DNA from 2 places in the Micromonospora sp. NPDC023888 genome. Region 2 is predicted to be linked to the other one. Evidence: riboswitches for the same ligand, from Rfam matches in the RefSeq annotation. Region 2 holds a riboswitch; the other holds the start of a gene.
The links. Region 2 has a riboswitch for thiamine pyrophosphate ahead of AB0F61_RS06995 (ECF transporter S component). Riboswitches for the same ligand answer to the same signal wherever they lie in the genome.
Positions count from the first base shown of each region.

Region 1: it holds a riboswitch for thiamine pyrophosphate, as region 2 does, so the genes downstream of both, thiE (thiamine phosphate synthase) here and AB0F61_RS06995 (ECF transporter S component) in region 2, are expected to answer to the same signal.

Region 1 is NZ_JBEZZW010000050.1:1,398-9,148, reverse strand. Features, by position in the region: gene AB0F61_RS30535 (ThuA domain-containing protein) at 1-5,184, opposite strand, end outside; TPP riboswitch at 5,496-5,605, shown strand; gene thiE (thiamine phosphate synthase) at 5,600-6,226, shown strand; gene thiO (glycine oxidase ThiO) at 6,220-7,434, shown strand; gene thiS (sulfur carrier protein ThiS) at 7,425-7,625, shown strand; gene AB0F61_RS30515 (thiazole synthase) at 7,622-7,751, shown strand, end outside.
Region 2 is NZ_JBEZZW010000006.1:25,057-32,807, reverse strand. Features, by position in the region: gene gndA (NADP-dependent phosphogluconate dehydrogenase) at 1-1,431, opposite strand, end outside; gene AB0F61_RS07015 (MTH1187 family thiamine-binding protein) at 1,536-1,835, opposite strand; gene AB0F61_RS07010 (hypothetical protein) at 2,125-2,520, shown strand; gene AB0F61_RS07005 (energy-coupling factor transporter transmembrane component T) at 2,703-3,503, opposite strand; gene AB0F61_RS07000 (ABC transporter ATP-binding protein) at 3,500-4,930, opposite strand; gene AB0F61_RS06995 (ECF transporter S component) at 5,046-5,639, opposite strand; TPP riboswitch at 5,715-5,819, opposite strand; gene AB0F61_RS06990 (alpha/beta fold hydrolase) at 5,926-6,756, shown strand; gene AB0F61_RS06985 (AAC(3) family N-acetyltransferase) at 6,786-7,592, shown strand; gene AB0F61_RS06980 (SIS domain-containing protein) at 7,589-7,751, shown strand, end outside.

The DNA.
Region 1 (7,751 bases), on a different contig from region 2:
GCCTGCCTTGTCGGTGGAGCGGTACAGCAGCTCGTGCTGCCCGTCACCGGTCACCTCGACCGGCGTCGTGTACGGCGTCCACGCGCCACCGTCGAGCGACCACTCCACCGTCTTCACGCCGGAACCGGCGTCGGTCGAGGTCAGCACGACGGGGATCGTCCCGTCGTGCCAGCCGGCGTCGTTCGCCGGAGCGAACGTCGCCGTGGTCACCGGCGCGGTGGCGTCGATCTTGACCGAGACGGTCTTCGTCTCCTCCACGTTGCCGGCCTTGTCGGTCGAGCGGAACCGCAGCTCGTGCTCGCCGTCGCCGCTCACCGCCACCGGAGCGGTGTACGCCGTCCAGGTGGTGGCCCCGTCGAGCTGGTACTCCGTACCGGCGAGCCCGCTACCGCCGGCCTCGTCGGCACCGGTGAGCGTCACCGTCACCGGCCCGGTGTACCACCCGTCGGTCGGGGTGCCGGAAACCGCAGCCGTGGTGACCGGCGCGGTCTCGTCGGCCACCTCCGTGCTGAGCCGGAAGTAGTCGAACGAGGCGGTCTTCGACGCCGTCTGGTTGGCGCCGAGGGTGAACAGACCGACCTTCGGGGTGGCCCCGACCGCGCTGTTGGTCAGTGCCTCCAACGCGGTCCAGGTCGTCCCGTCGGCCGAGTACGACGCCGTGAAGGTGTCGCCCGTGCGGGCCAGCCGCAGGTGCCACACGGCCGAGGTGAGGCTTGTCGCCTCCGGTTGCGGGTTCTGGACGACGCCGCCGATCTCGCTGCGGAACTCGATCCGCCGCGTCACCGTCTGGCCGGCCTGGTTGTCCGCGATGAAGTCGAACTTCAGGTAGTTGTCGTCGTCCGCCTGCACGAGCAGACCGGCCTGCTGGTACTGCTCGTTCAGCAGGCTGCCGTCGACCTTCGTCTCCAGGGTCCAGTCGCCGGACGGCGCGGTCTGGAGGATGAAGTTCTTCGGCCCGGTGTTGTCGGTGCCGTAGATGTCACCGTTGGGTACGTCGATCCGCAACGCGCCACCGGTCACCCGGTAACCGGCCGGGTCCTCCCGCGTGATGGCGTCCCACCGGCACTTGTCAAGCGTGTCGCCGGTGAACTCGTCCGACGGGTCGACCGGGCCGGCCGGGGCGTCCGGCGTGACCTGGAACGAGTCGAACGCGGCGTCGACAACCGGCGCCTCGGTGCCTCCGTTGAGGGCGAAGACCCCGATCCGCGGGTTGGTGATGCCGGCGAGCGCTGCCGAACGGCCGACCGGGGTGAAGGTCTGCCCGTCGCCAGAGGCGGCGGCGGTCAGGTTCGTCCCGTCGCTGGTGATCCGCAGGTACACGGTGTCACCCGCCGGTGCGGCGGCGCTGTCGGCAGCGTCGTTGCGCGGCGTGGCAGCCGTCTCCCGGATGAACTCCACCCGCCGGCTGCCGTTGTACAGCAGGTCCAGCTTGGCGTAGTTGTCGTCGTCGCCGTACACCAGCAGGCCAGCCTGCTGGTAGTTGGCAGTCACCGGCAGGGTGACCTTGGTGGTCATCTCCCAGGCGCCGGTCGGAGCCGCCTGGAGCACCAGGTTGGTGGCGTCGTTGCGAGCCCCGTAGAGGTCACCCACCCCGGTGGGCAGCCGCAGCGCGCCGCCACTCTGCGAGTAGAGCTGGTTCTCCCGGATCACGCTTGTCCAACGGGCCTTGTCGAGACTGTTGCCGTTGAAGTCGTCCGAACGCGCCCCGAAGCAGGACGTGTCCGGAGCGTCGGCCCGCACCGGCACCGTGGCGTACGCCTTGGCGCCCTTGCTGTCGGTCACCGTGAGGGTGGCCGTGAAGGTGCCCGGGTTGGTGTAGGTGTGGCTGGCGTCCAGGGTGGTCGCCGTGCCGCCGTCACCGAAGTCCCAGGCGTACGTCAGCGGGGTGTCGCCCTCGGCGTCGGTGGCCGTGCCGTCGAAGGCGACGGTTACCGGCGCGGTGCCGGTGGCCGGGGTGGCCGTGGCGCTGACGACCGGCGGCGCGTTCTCGGTGACACCGCGGCCGACGAAGTCCATCCAGTTGACGTTGAACAGCGAACCCGTTCCGCCGTTCGGGTCGCGGGCCACGAAGAACAGCGAACCGCTCGCGGCACCGGTGACCGGCGCGCTCACGTCCGTGTACGTCTGCCAGGCCCCGGTCGACGGCACGACGGCCGTGGCGACCACCGGTCCGTCAACAGCACCCGCGTGGACCTCGATCCGACCGCCAGCGGCGGCCGAGGCGGCCCGGAACCGGATCTCGGTGATGTTCGTCAGGTTCGCCGGAGCGACCGACCACCAGTCACCGTCCTCGATGAACGCGATGCTCTGGCCGCCACCTGCGGTGTCGGCCCCGGCCTCCCGCTGCACGCCGGCGTCGCCGCCGCCGGTGCTCACCGGAGTACGGCCGGTGGCGGTGAAGAACTCGGCCTGCTTCTGCTTGGGCTGGAGAACCTCGATCTGCCGACCGGTGAGCGCACCGGCGCCGCCGGCACCACCCTTGTCGGTGTAGGTGGCCTCGAAGACCGCGAACACGTTCGCCTCGGCGCCGTGCCCGGAGGCGAGCGACGTCTGGACGGTGCCGGTGCAGCCGGTGTGCTGCTCCAGCGGGTGGGCGTGCTCGTCGTGACCGAGCAGCACCTGGAGGTTCACCTTGGCACAGTCGATCTGCCCGTCCTCCGGGTCGGTCACCTTGATCGTGTACTTGACCTGGTCACCCCAGTTGAAGAAGCCACCGTCCGGCGGGAACTCGATGGTCACCGTCGGTGCGGTGTTGCCCACGGTGACCGGCACGTTGGCCACCGCGGTACGGCCCTTCGGGTTGGTCACGGTGAGCTGGGCGGTGTAGTTGCCCGCCGTCGCGTAGGTGTGCGTCGGGTTCGCCTCGGTGGAGGTCTGCCCGTCGCCGAAGGCCCAGGCGTAGGTGAGCGCGCCACCGTCCGGGTCCCGGGAGCCGGCGCTGGAGAAGGTGACTGTCAACGGCGCCGGACCCGAGGTGGGGTTGGCGGACGCCGCCGCGATGGGCGCGCGGTCACCGGCGGTGTAGTCGATCCGGTAGATGCCGGAGTTGTCGTTGTTGCCGCCGAAGCCGCTGCCCCACTCGATCAGGTACAACGCGCCGTCCGGGCCGAACTCGAAGTCCATCGGCCGGATCATGCTCATCCCGGTGAGCAACTGGTTGATGTCCACAAGCGACTTGCCGTCGGCGGTCACCTGCATCGTGTACATCTTGTTCTGGTTCCACTCGCCGAGCAGCGCCTTGCCGTCGTAGTACGCCGGCCACTTGCGGGTGGAGTTGAGGTTGGCGTCGTACCGGTAGACCGGGCCGCCCATCGGCGCGCCGCCGCCACCGATCTCCGGGTACCGCGCGTCACCGGCGTAGCCGTAGTCGACGGTGGCCGGGACGACCGGCGGGAGGTTGGTCAGGCCGGTGTTGTTCGGCGAGTTGTTCACCGGCGCGGCGCAGTCGAACTTCGGACCGCTCGGGCCGGACGGGAACGTGTAGTCGTTGTAGGCCTCGTTCGTTCCCGTGCAGTACGGCCAGCCGTAGTTGCCGGGGGTCACGATGTTCCACTCGACCAGGCCACGGGGACCCCGGTCCGGGTTGTTCGCGTTGGCGTCCGGTCCGTAGTCACCGACGTACAGCGTGTTGGTCTTCGGGTCGGTGCCGATCCGGAACGGGTTGCGGAAGCCCATCGCGTAGATCTCGGGACGGGTCTTCTCGGTGCCCGGCGCGAAGAGGTTGCCGCTCGGAACGGTGTACGTCCCGTCGTCCTCCGGGTGGATCCGGAGCACCTTGCCGCGCAGGTCGTTGGTGTTCGCCGAGGTGCGCTGCGAATCGTAGTCCTGGCGACCCGGCCGCTCGTCGAGCGGCGAGTACGAGTTCGACTCGAACGGGTTGGTGTTGTCACCGGTGGCCAGGTAGAGGTTGCCGGCGCTGTCGAAGGTCATGCTGCCGCCGGCGTGGCAGCAGGTGTTGCGCTGCGTGTCGACCCGCAGGATCTGCTTCTCGCTGGCCAGGTCGATGGTGTCGCCGCTGACCGTGAACCTTGACAGCAGGTTGCGGGTGACGTTGTCGTTCGGGGCGTAGTAGAGATACACCCACTTGTTGGTGGCGAAGTCCGGGTCGAGCCGGATGCCGATCAGACCGTCCTCGTTGCCGGTGAAGACGTCCAGGTCGACGGCGGTGACCGTGCTGCCGGTGTCCGGCTTCACGATCTGCACCCGGCCGTCGCGCTCGATGTAGAAGACCCGCCCGTCGGGGGCGATGTCCAGCTCCATCGGGTTGCTGGTGTTGCTGTCCAGCGTGACCTTCTCGAAGTTCGAGGTCTTCGTGGCACCGCAGTCGGCGTCCGCGACACCGGCCGCGGTCCGGATGCCGCCGAGCAGGTGGGACAGGAACTCGGGCTCGGCGTACGACTCCCGGGTGTGCCCGCCACCGGTGTACCAGGAGCGACCGCCGTCGAAGTCCTGACACCAGGAGGTCGGGTGGTCGGCACCCATCGCGCCCGCGCCCGGGGTGTAGCTCTTCTCGTCCAGGCTGGCCAGCACGTGCACGTCCGGCCGGGGGTTGGTCTGGAAGTTGTACCACTCGTCGAACCGGGACCAGCGGTCCGGCAGTTCGGCCGTGGACGGGTGGGCGTGGTCCTCCACCTTGACGGTGGCCTGCTGGTTCTGCGGGTGGTTGGCGAAGTACGCGCCGACCAGGTCGCCGTACCAGGCCCAGCTGTACTCGGTGTCGGACGCGGCGTGGATGCCGACGTAACCGCCGCCGGCCTTCACGTAGCGCTCGAACGCCGCCTGCTGCTCGGCGTTGAGGACGTCACCTGTGGTGGAGAGCCAGATCACGGCCTTGTACTTCGCCAGGTTGGCGTCGCTGAATGCGGCGCCGTCCTCGGAAGCGTCCACCGTGAATCCGTTGGTGGCACCGAGTTGTTGGATGGCGGCGATGCCGGTGGGGATGGAGTCGTGCCGGAAGCCGGCGGTCTTGGAGAAGACCAGGACCGAGAAGGGATCGTCGGCTGCCTTTCGGGGCGCCTTCGGCGCCACCTGGGTGACCGGGGTCCCGGCCGCGGCGTCCTTCGGCGGGACCTGTGCGGCGGCCGGCGCGGCTTGCGCGGGCGTGCCGAACAGGGTCGTCGAGGCGAGGGCCAGGGAGATGAGGGTTGCGGTGATGGGTAAGCGGGCACGACGAGAACGGGACACGCCGCCTCCTGTGTCGTAGTGACAGAGCTCGCGGGAGTCGGCTCGCCGAAGGCCGTCCCTGATGGAGCCGGTGGTGACGCCGTGCCAGGGTGCCCCCACCGACATTTTGTCGAATCGCTGAACAAATTAATTCGGCTGGTTCAATGTCCGGCAAGATGCCGGCGGGTAACGGTTCTGCAACGGCAGGCGACATTCCGAACAGGACCGCATGAACCGCCCCACAGATCTAGCTCGATTCGGTGCGTTCCGGCCCGCCGGCCGCCGCCGAACCTCGCCTTGGCAGACCGGCGGATCTGTCGTACGGTGACACGCAAGTAACCCACGGGAGCCCGGTGTACCGGGCTGAGAGGGGGGCTGACAGCCCCCGACCGTCGAACCTGATCCGGGTAATGCCGGCGCAGGGAGGAGCGTTGCCGTGCCGTCCCTGGGGCGACTGCATCTGATCACCGACACCCGACCCGGTCGGGACCCGCTCAGCGTGGTCCGGGCCGCCCTCGCGGTGGCCCGCGCCGACCTCGTGGTGCAGGTCCGGGTCGAGGACTCCGCCACCGACCGGGAGGCGTACGACCTGGCCCGGCGGGTGCTGGCGCTCTGCGTGTCGTACGACGCGACCTGCCTGGTCAACGACCGGCTGCACGTGGCGCTGGCGGTGGGCGCGGCCGGCGGCCACATCGGAGCGGACGACCTGCCGGTCGCCGCCGCCCGTCGGGTGCTCGGCCCCACAGGTGTGCTGGGCGCCACCGCCCGCGCGCCGGGAACAGCGACCGAGGCCGTCGCGGCGGGCGCCGACTACCTGGGCGTCGGCCCCTGCCACCCCACCAGCACCAAGCCCGGCCTGCCGGACCCGATCGGGCCGGCCGGGGTCCGCGCTGTCGCCGACGCCGTCGACGTGCCGGTCATCGCGATCGGTGGCGTGACCGCCGACCGGGTGCCGGAGCTGCGGGCCGCCGGGGCGTACGGGGTGGCGGTCGTCGGTGCGGTCTCCGCTGCCGCCGACCCGGCGCGGGCGACCGCCGAGCTGATCGAGGCCCTGACGTGCTGACCGGCCGGTCCCCGTCAGCGCGATCGAGCGACCGGGCCCGGCCGGACGTCGCGGTGGTGGGGGCGGGGCCAATCGGGCTGGCGATCGCCTGGCGCTGCGCCGCCCGAGGGCTGCGGGTGGTGGTGCACGATCCGGCACCCGGCTCGGGGGCGTCGGCGGTGGCCGCCGGCATGCTCGCGCCGGTCGCCGAGGCGTACTTCGGTGAGCGGAAACTGACCGAGCTGTTGCTGGCGTCCGCCGCCCGCTGGCCGGCGTTCGCCGCCGAGCTGGCCGACGCCACGGGCGTCGACATCGGCCACCGGACCGACGGCACCCTGCTTGTCGGGTTGACCGGCGACGACCTGGCCGAGGCGCGCCGGCTCTGGGCGTACCAGCAGGGGTTGGGCCTGCCGGTGACCCCACTGCGCCCCAGCGAGCTGCGCGACCGCGAGCCGGCGCTCGCCCCGAGGGTGCGCGGCGGCGCGCTCGCGCCCACCGACCACCAGGTCGACCCCCGACTGCTGGTGCCGGCGCTGCGCACGGCCGCGCAGCGGGCCGGCGCGGTGCTGGTGCCGCAGGCGGTCACGCAACTGTCCGACGTGGATGCGCAGGTGACGGTGGTCGCCGCCGGCTGCGGGGCGGCCACACTCACCGGCCTGCCCGTGCGGCCGGTGAAGGGCCAGATCCTCCGACTCCGCGCGCCCGACGGCGTCGCGCCGGGCTTCCGGCACGTGATCCGGGGGTACGCCGACGGCGAGCCCGTCTATCTGGTGCCCCGAGCCGACGGCGAGGTGGTGCTCGGCGCGACGGTCGAGGAACGGTTGGACACCACTGTCACCGCCGGTGCCGTGCAGCGCCTGCTGCGCGCCGGGGTGGACCTGCTGCCCGAGCTGGCCGAGTACGACCTGGTCGAGGCGGTCGCCGGACTGCGCCCAGGAACCCCGGACAACGCGCCGATCCTCGGACCGCTGCCCGGCCGGCCGGACGTGCTGGCCGCCACCGGTCACCACCGGCACGGCATCGTGCTCACCCCGATCACCGCCGACCTGATCGCCGACCTGGTGTGCACGGGCGTACCCGATCCGCTGCTCGCGCCCTTCCGGCCGGACCGGTTCGTCGGCCCGGCGACCGGGGGCGATCAGGAACCGGCGGTCCGGCCGGACCGGTTCGCCGGCCCGGCGGCCGGGGGCGATCCCGAACCGACGACGAAGGGGGACCTGTGGAGTTGACGGTGAACGGGGCTGGACGAAGCGTCCCGGATGAGGTGTCGGTGGCCGACCTGGTCCGTGCCGTCGCGCCGCAACCGCGTGGGGTGGCCGTCGCGGTCAACGGCGAGGTGGTGCCCCGGGCGGGCTGGGCGACCACGGCACTACGCGACGGTGACCGCGTCGAGGTGCTCACCGCGGCGCAGGGCGGGTGAGCGGCGTGCCGTTCGAGCTGGGTGGACAGACGTTCACCTCGCGGCTGATCCTCGGCACCGGTGGGGCCGCCAACCTGCACGTGCTGGAGCAGGCGATCCGGGCGTCCGGCACCGAGCTGGTGACCC
Region 2 (7,751 bases):
CTCGGTACGGTCCGCGGCCCAGGTGGTGTGGAACGAGCCCTCGCGGTCCACCCGCTGGTAGGTGTGCGCGCCGAAGTTGTCCCGCAGGCCCTGGATCAACGCGGCCGGCAGGCGCTCGGCGCGCAGCGCGTCGAAATACGCAAGCGACGAGGAGAACGCCGGGGTCGGCACCCCGGCCCGGGTCGCGTCAGCCACCACTCGCCGCCAGCTCGGCACGCCAGCGGCGACCGCCTCGGCGAAGTACGGTGCCACAAGCAGCGTCGGCAGATCCGGCTTCTCGTCGTACGCCTCGCGGATCCGGTCCAGGAAGCGGGCCCGGATGATGCAGCCGCCCCGCCAGATGGTGGCCGTGCCGCCGAGGTTGATGTCCCAGTTGAACTCCTGGCTGCCGGCGCGGATGTGGTCGAAGCCCTGCGCGTACGCAACGATCTTGGAGGCGAGCAGCGCCCGGCGGACGTCCTCGACGAACGCGTCCCGGTCGGCGACCTGCCACTGCTCACCCGCGTCCGGGAACGCCCGCCGTGCCGCCTCGCGCTGGTCGACGTGCCCGGAGAGCGAGCGGGCGAAGGTCGCCTCGGCGATCCCGGTGATCGGAATACCCAGGTCCAGGGCGCTCTGCACGGTCCACCGGCCGGTGCCCTTCTGCTCGGCCCGGTCCTGCACGATGTCGACGAACGGGCGGCCCGTCGCCGCGTCGGTGTGCGCGAGCACATCGGCGGTGATCTCGATGAGGAACGACTCCAACTCGCCGCCGTTCCAGTCGCGGAAGATCTCCGCGATCTCCGCCGGCTTCGCGCCCAGACCGGCACGAAGCAGGTCGTACGCCTCGGCGATGAGCTGCATGTCGGCGTACTCGATGCCGTTGTGCACCATCTTGACGAAGTGCCCGGCGCCGTCCGGCCCGACATGGGTGCAGCACGACACACCGTCCACCTGGGCGGCGATCTTCTCGAACATCGGCCCGAGCTTGGCGTACGACTCGGCGGAGCCGCCGGGCATGATGCTCGGCCCGAGCAGCGCGCCCTCCTCGCCACCGGAGACGCCGGTGCCGCTGAAGTGCAGCCCCTGCGCGCGCAGCGCCTCCTCCCGACGACGGGTGTCGGCGAAGTGGGCGTTGCCGCAGTCGACGATGATGTCGCCCTCCTCCAGCAGCGGCACCAACTCGTCGATCACCGCATCGGTGGGCGCACCCGCCTTGACCATCACGATCACCGCGCGGGGCCGTTCCAGCGACGCCACGAAATCGGCCATCGTCTCGCCGGGCACGAACGTGCCCTCGTCGCCATGCTCGGCGATCAGGCTCCGGGTACGCGCAGGCGTCCGGTTGTGCACCGCCACCGTGAAGCCGTTGCGGGCCAGGTTGCGGGCCAGATTCCGGCCCATCACCGCCAACCCGGTCACACCGATCTGCGCCGTCGCCTGCTCAGCCATTCGTGCCGCCACCTCTCGCCGTCGGACTTCCGTGCTAGGACCGTATCGCGGTGCGGCGGAACGTGGGCGTGTCGTCTCGACAGCCGGTTACCGGCGAGAGCTGCTCAGCTTCGCTGGGCCAGACGATCCTCCACATGTGCCACCTTCGCGGTGAGCGCGTCCGTCACCCCCGGGCGGACGTCTGCCTTGAGCACCACGCTCACCCGGGGCGCCTGCGCGGCCACCACGTCGACCGCCCGCTTGACGACAGCCATCACCTCGTCCCACTCACCCTCGATGGTGGTGAACATGGCGTCGGTGCGGTTGGGCAGGCCCGAGTCGCGGACCACACGTACCGCCTCGGCGACCAGGTCACCGACGGACTCACCGACACCGAGCGGGGTTACCGAGAACGCGACAAGCATGCCGTCGATGGTGCCAGGAAAATCGGCTGCGCCGGGGAACGACCAGCCGATAGTGTGCGGTCATGCGCTACTGACGCCCCTTCTCCGAGCCGGCCCGCCGCCCCGCGTCGCGGTCCGTGCGGCCCCGGGCGTCCCGCATCCCACCCGCAGTTCGGCGGCGCTGGCCCTGCCCGACCCGGTGAGCAGTCTCTCTCCCGTTCGACCGTCGCGACGCGGCGGTCACCAGCCGATCCGACCGACCGCCGGAACGCGGGACCGGCCGAGCCGGTCGGCACCGAAGGAGGCCCGGATGCCTGCCAGGCGCAATCCGAAGAAGTCCCGTACCCCCGGCGCGACGCCGCTGGGCATCGACCCGGCGGCCGAGCACGGCCCGCTCCTGCCCACCCGCCCCGACCTCCCAGCCGAACCGACCGAGCCGGCGTTGCCGGCGGTGCTGGTCGAGCCGGCGTTGCCGGGGGTGCTGGTCGAGCCGGCGTTGCCGGCGGCGGCTGTCTCGGACGCGTTGGTGCTGCCGGTCGACGTGCCAGCGGCGGTCGACGCGCCGGCGGTGGGGGATCTGCCGAAGGCGGCCGGGCGACCGGCGGCGCCGACGGCCGGTCCGCCGCAGGGTGGCGGCAACCGCTCGGGTGGCGGCCGCGGCCAACAGGCCGGCCAGACCCGCCGCTACGCCTTCCGCCGAAGCTGACCGATCCGTCCCCGTCCGCCGTCGCTGGGCGCCGGGGGTGACAGCAACATCAGCGATGTAGGGGCCTCCTTCGTGAACGAGGCCCCTACATCCCTGATGTTGTGCGGATCTTGGACGCGGGCCACGGGCTGCGGGCTGCGCACCGCGGGCTGCGGGCTGCGGTCGCGCGGCCGGGGGCGGGCTCAGCCGATCAGAGGGCGGAAGGTGCCCACCACGATGCTTGTCGTGAGGGCGGCGCCGGCCAGCACGGCGGCCCCGGCGATGAGGAGCGCGTCGGCGCGGGTGAAGCGTTGGTGGCGGGCCACGGTGCGGGGCGTGCCGGCGTCGAAGCCCCGGGCGTCCATCGCGACGGCCAAACGGGTGCCCCGGCGGATCGCCCCGACCAGCAGCGCGAACGCGGTGGAGGCGAACAGCCGAAGCTTCGCCACCGGGTTGCGTCCCGCGTCGACGCCGCGCGCGCGTCGGGCCATGCTGATCATCTGCCACTCCTGACCGAGCAGCGGCACCAGGCGAAACGCGGCCAGCGCCCCGATGGCGAAGCGGGCCGGCGCCCTCGCGTTCTGGATCAACGCGTCGGCCAGGTCGGTGGGGTCGGTGGTCGCGAAGACGATCACACCGGGCAGGGCCACCGCGAAGACGCGCAGCACCAGCCCGAGCGCGGTGAGCAGCACGCCGGTGCTCACCAGGACCGGTCCCGCGTCCAGCAGGACCCGGCCGGACCGGTCGGCGGCGAAGAGCACAAGGGTGACCAGGATGCCGGCGGCACTGAGGAGCAGCGGCCAGGCCCGCCGGGCCAACGCCCGGTAGCCGATGCCGAACAGCGGCAGCACGGCGAGTTCGAGCGCGATGGCGATCGCCGGGGCCAGCGGGTCCAGGGTGGCGAGCAGGGTGAACGAGAAGACAAGCGCGGCGGCGAGCTTCGCCACCGGGTTGCGGCGGGCCAACGGCGCACCGGGCGCGGCCACCGGCTCGATGGTGATCATCGGGCGTCGTCCGAGGCGCGTCGCAGGGTGACGGTTCGGTCGGCGAGCGCGGCCACGAAGTCCGCGTCGTGGGTGACCGCGACCACGCCGTGCCCGGCGTCGCGCAGGTCGGCGAAGAGATCGACAAGCTCCCGCCAGGTCCGCCGGTCCTGACCGAAGGTGGGTTCGTCGCAGATCAGCAGGCGGGGCGCGGTGGCCAGGGCGGTCGCCACACTCAGCCGCCGGGCCTCACCACCGGAGAGGGTGTACGGGTTGGCGGCGGCGAGGCGGACCAGTCGCAGCCGTTCCAGCAGCCCGGTCACTGTCTGCTTGACGGCCGCCTCGGGCTGACCGGTCCGGCGTGGGCCGAGCGCCAACTCGTCGAAGACGGTGCTGGTGACGAACTGGTGCTCCGGATCCTGGAACACCGACCCGATCCGCCGGGCCAGTGCGGGCGCCCGCCAGCGGTGCGGGGGAGTGCGGTGGTCGGCGCCGGCCAGCTCGACGGACGCGGTCACCCGCCCGACCCCCGGCCGCAGCAACCCGCCGAGCAGCAACGCCAGGGTGGACTTGCCGGCGCCGTTGGGTCCGCGTACGGCGAGTGCCTCGCCGGCGCGTACCGCCAGGTCGGTGCGGCCCAGCCGGGGCGGCAGGCCGAGCCGGTCGGCGGTGAGCAGCAGCTCCCCCGGCTCGGCGGTGGCCGGCCGGGGCGTGATGGGGTGACCGGGCACCCAGACCCCCTCGGCGGCCAGCGCGGCACCGTGGGCGGCGAAGACCGCCTCGGGGGTGCCGTCCGCGCGGACCCCGCCGCCGGGTTCCAGGACGACCACCCGGTCGACGAGCGGCAGCGCCTCGGCGACCCGGTGCTCGACCAGGATCAGCGTGGTGTCGGCGTGCAGCGCGCCGGCCACCGCCTGGCGGACCAGGTCGGCTCCGGCCGGATCGAGGTTGGCGGTCGGCTCGTCGAGCAGCAGCAGCTCGGGACGCAACGCCAGCGCGCCGGCCAGGGCGAGGCGTTGCTGCTCGCCGCCGGAGAGCGCGGCGGTGGGGCGGTCCCGGGGGTACGGGAAGCCGACGCGGTGCAGCGCCTCGTCCACCCGGGGCCAGATCTCGTCGGTCGGTACCCCGCGGTTCTCCAGCCCGAACGCGACGTCGTCGCCGCAGCGCGCCATCACCAGTTGGGTCTCCGGGTCCTGGAAGACGATGCCGACCCGTTCCCGCCCCTTGCGTGGGTCGAGCCCGTCGATCTCGACGGTGCCCTCCTGCTCGCCGGAGTCCTCAGGAAGCAGCCCCGCCAGCGCGCTGAGCAGGGTGCTCTTACCAGCACCGGAGGGCCCAAGAAGCAAGATCCGCTCGCCGGCCTCAACCCGCAGGTCGACCCCGCGCACCGCCCAGGCGCGCCGCCCAGCGTGCCGCCACCCGAACCCCCGCAACAAAACCCCGCCCACCAACCCACCCCCTCCCACGCCCCGGCTCCACCCTGCACGGTCGATCATGAGGTTGACGGTGGTATTGAAGATCCATCCGCCCGTCAACCTCATGATCACCGCGGTCGACCAGGGGTCAGATCAGGGCTCGGTCCTGGGCCACCGGGAAGCGGTCCAGGACGCCGGTGTTGGCCAGGGCCTTCGTCAGCAGCCAGCCGCCGACGCCGGCGATCACCGTGGCGCTGACGATGGTGATCAGCGCGTACGGGATGCGGTAGTCGCCAAGCTCGTAGTCGACGTTCCAGACGAAGAAGTCGAAGAGCGCGGCGCTGAGACCGGTGAGCGCGCCGGCCAGCATCGCGGTCGGCAGCCGGTACGACCGGTACCGGAAGGCGGCGAACGCCAGCTCGGCGCCGATGCCCTGCACGATGCCCTGCGGGATCACCGTGCCGGCCCACTGGCTGCCCAGCAGCGCGGACAGGACCGCGGCCACCGTCTCGCAGTAGAGCGCGGCGCCGGGCTTGCGGATGACCAGACCGCCGATCACGGCCGGCATCAGCCACACGCCGTAGAGCAGCGTCTGCGCCGGTGGGAAGAACGCGAACGCACCCTCGGTGGCGCTCCAGACCAGGCCCCAGGCCCAGAAGATGACGCCGAAGGCGACAGCGATCACCGAGGCGACCACGATGTCGACGGTCCGCCAACGGTTGGTGTCGGTGGTGGATTTCATGTGTTACTCCCAGTTCTGCGTGCGAACCAGGAGAAGACGCACGCCGCGCGTCCGGTGGCACCGGACGGCGGCGCGGCTGGAGGTCGACCGAACTCCCTGCGCTGGCATTACCCAGATCAGGTTCGAGGGTCTGCGGGCATGCCCGCACTCTCAGCGCTGTGCGCTCCCCTGTCGGATGTGAAGTTGTCTCGTCGACGCTAACACCGACCAGGGGTGCCGGCCCAGCAGGGCGTCTGCCCATCTCGGCGTTCACCCGGGCGCACGCCGGCTGGGTAGGCTGACGATCATGCGGGTCGACGCGCGAGGTCTCACGTTCGAGGTAACCGCCGGCGGTCCGTCGGACGGCGTACCGGTCCTGCTGCTGCACGGCTTCCCACAGCACAGCGGCGAATGGGACGACGTGGTGCCCGCCCTGCACGCGGCCGGGCTGCGCACGTACGCGCTGGACCAGCGCGGCTACTCGCCGGGCGCGCGGCCGACGGCGGTGGCCGACTACCGGATCCCCGAACTCGTCGCCGACGTGGTGGCGGTGCTCGACGCCCTGGGGCTGGACGCCGTCCACCTGGTCGGCCACGACTGGGGCGCGATCGTGGCCTGGGCGGTCGCCGCCGGGCACCCCGACCGGGTCCGCACGCTGACCGCGGTGTCCGTGCCACATCCGGCAGCCATGGCGTACGCCCTCGCCAACGACGGCCAGCAGAAGGCCCGCTCGTCGTACATCTCCCTGTTCCGTAAGCCGGGCACGGCGGAGAAGGTGCTGCTGGCGTGGCACGCGACAGCGCTGCGCAAGATGCTCGGCGCAGTGGGCGACGCTGCCCGGGTGGACCGCTACGCGGCCCCGATGCGCGAGCCGGAGGCGCTCACCGCCGCGCTGAACTGGTACCGGGCGATGTCCCGCGCCGACCTGGCCGGAGTCGGCCCGGTCGCGGCGCCCACCACCTACGTGTGGAGTGACCGGGACGTCGCCATCGGCCGGACCGCCGCCGAGGCGTGCGCGGCGAACGTCACCGGGGCGTACCGCTTCGTGCAGTTGACCGGTGTGAGTCACTGGATTCCGGACACGGCACCGGGCCCGCTCGCCGAGGCGATCCTGACCCGGGCCGGCGGAACGGCCTGACCCGTGCGGGTCGGTCAGGGAGGGGCACCGTGACGACGAACACCAGCGGGCCGGGCACCCGACGCTCGATCGCCGCGCAACTGCGCCTGCTGGGCGTACGCCCCGGCGCGACGCTGCTGGTGCACGCCGCGCTGCGTTCCCTGGGATTCGTCTGCGGCGGCTCGCACGCGGTGGTGCTCGCGCTGCGCGACGCGCTCGGTCCGGACGGCACCATCGTGGTGCCCACCCACACGCCCGACAACAGCGATCCCGCGCAGTGGCGCAGACCGCCGGTGCCGGCGGACTGGTGGCCGCTGATCCGCGCCGAGATGCCGGGCTTCGACCCGGCGGTGACCCCGAGCCGGCACATGGGCGCGGTCGCCGAGACGGTCCGCGGCTGGCCCGGCGCCCTGCGCAGCTCGCACCCGCACGTGTCGTTCGCCGCGCTCGGCCCGGCCGCCGAGCAGGTGGTGGCCGGGCACGCCCTGGCCGACATGCTCGGTGAGGGCTCCCCGCTGGCCCGGCTCTACGACCTGGACGCCGATGTCCTGCTGCTCGGCGTGGACCACTCCGCGAGCACCTCGCTGCACCTGGCCGAGTACCGCCGCCCGGGTTCGCCCCGCGAGCGGGTCGGCGCCGCGGTGCGCACCGGCGACGGTGGTCGGGAGTGGGTGTGGTGGGAGGACGTACGGCTCGACGCCGACGACTTCGCCGCGCTCGGCGCGGACCTGGAGGCGACCGGGGCGGTTCGCACCGGACCGGTCGGCACCGGGACCGGCAGGTTGATGGGCCAGCGGGAAGCTGTCGACTTCGCGGTGCGCTGGCTGGATCGGAACCGGACGACGGAGGACGCATGACGGTGAGTGCCGAGGCCTACCTGGCCGTGGTGACCGAGACGATCGGCCGGGTGGCCGCCAGCCAGCGGGAGGCGGTCGGGCGGGCCGCCGACCTGATCGCCGACGCGGTCCGCGCCGACGGGGTGGTGCACGCGTTCGGCACCGGGCACTCCGAGGCTC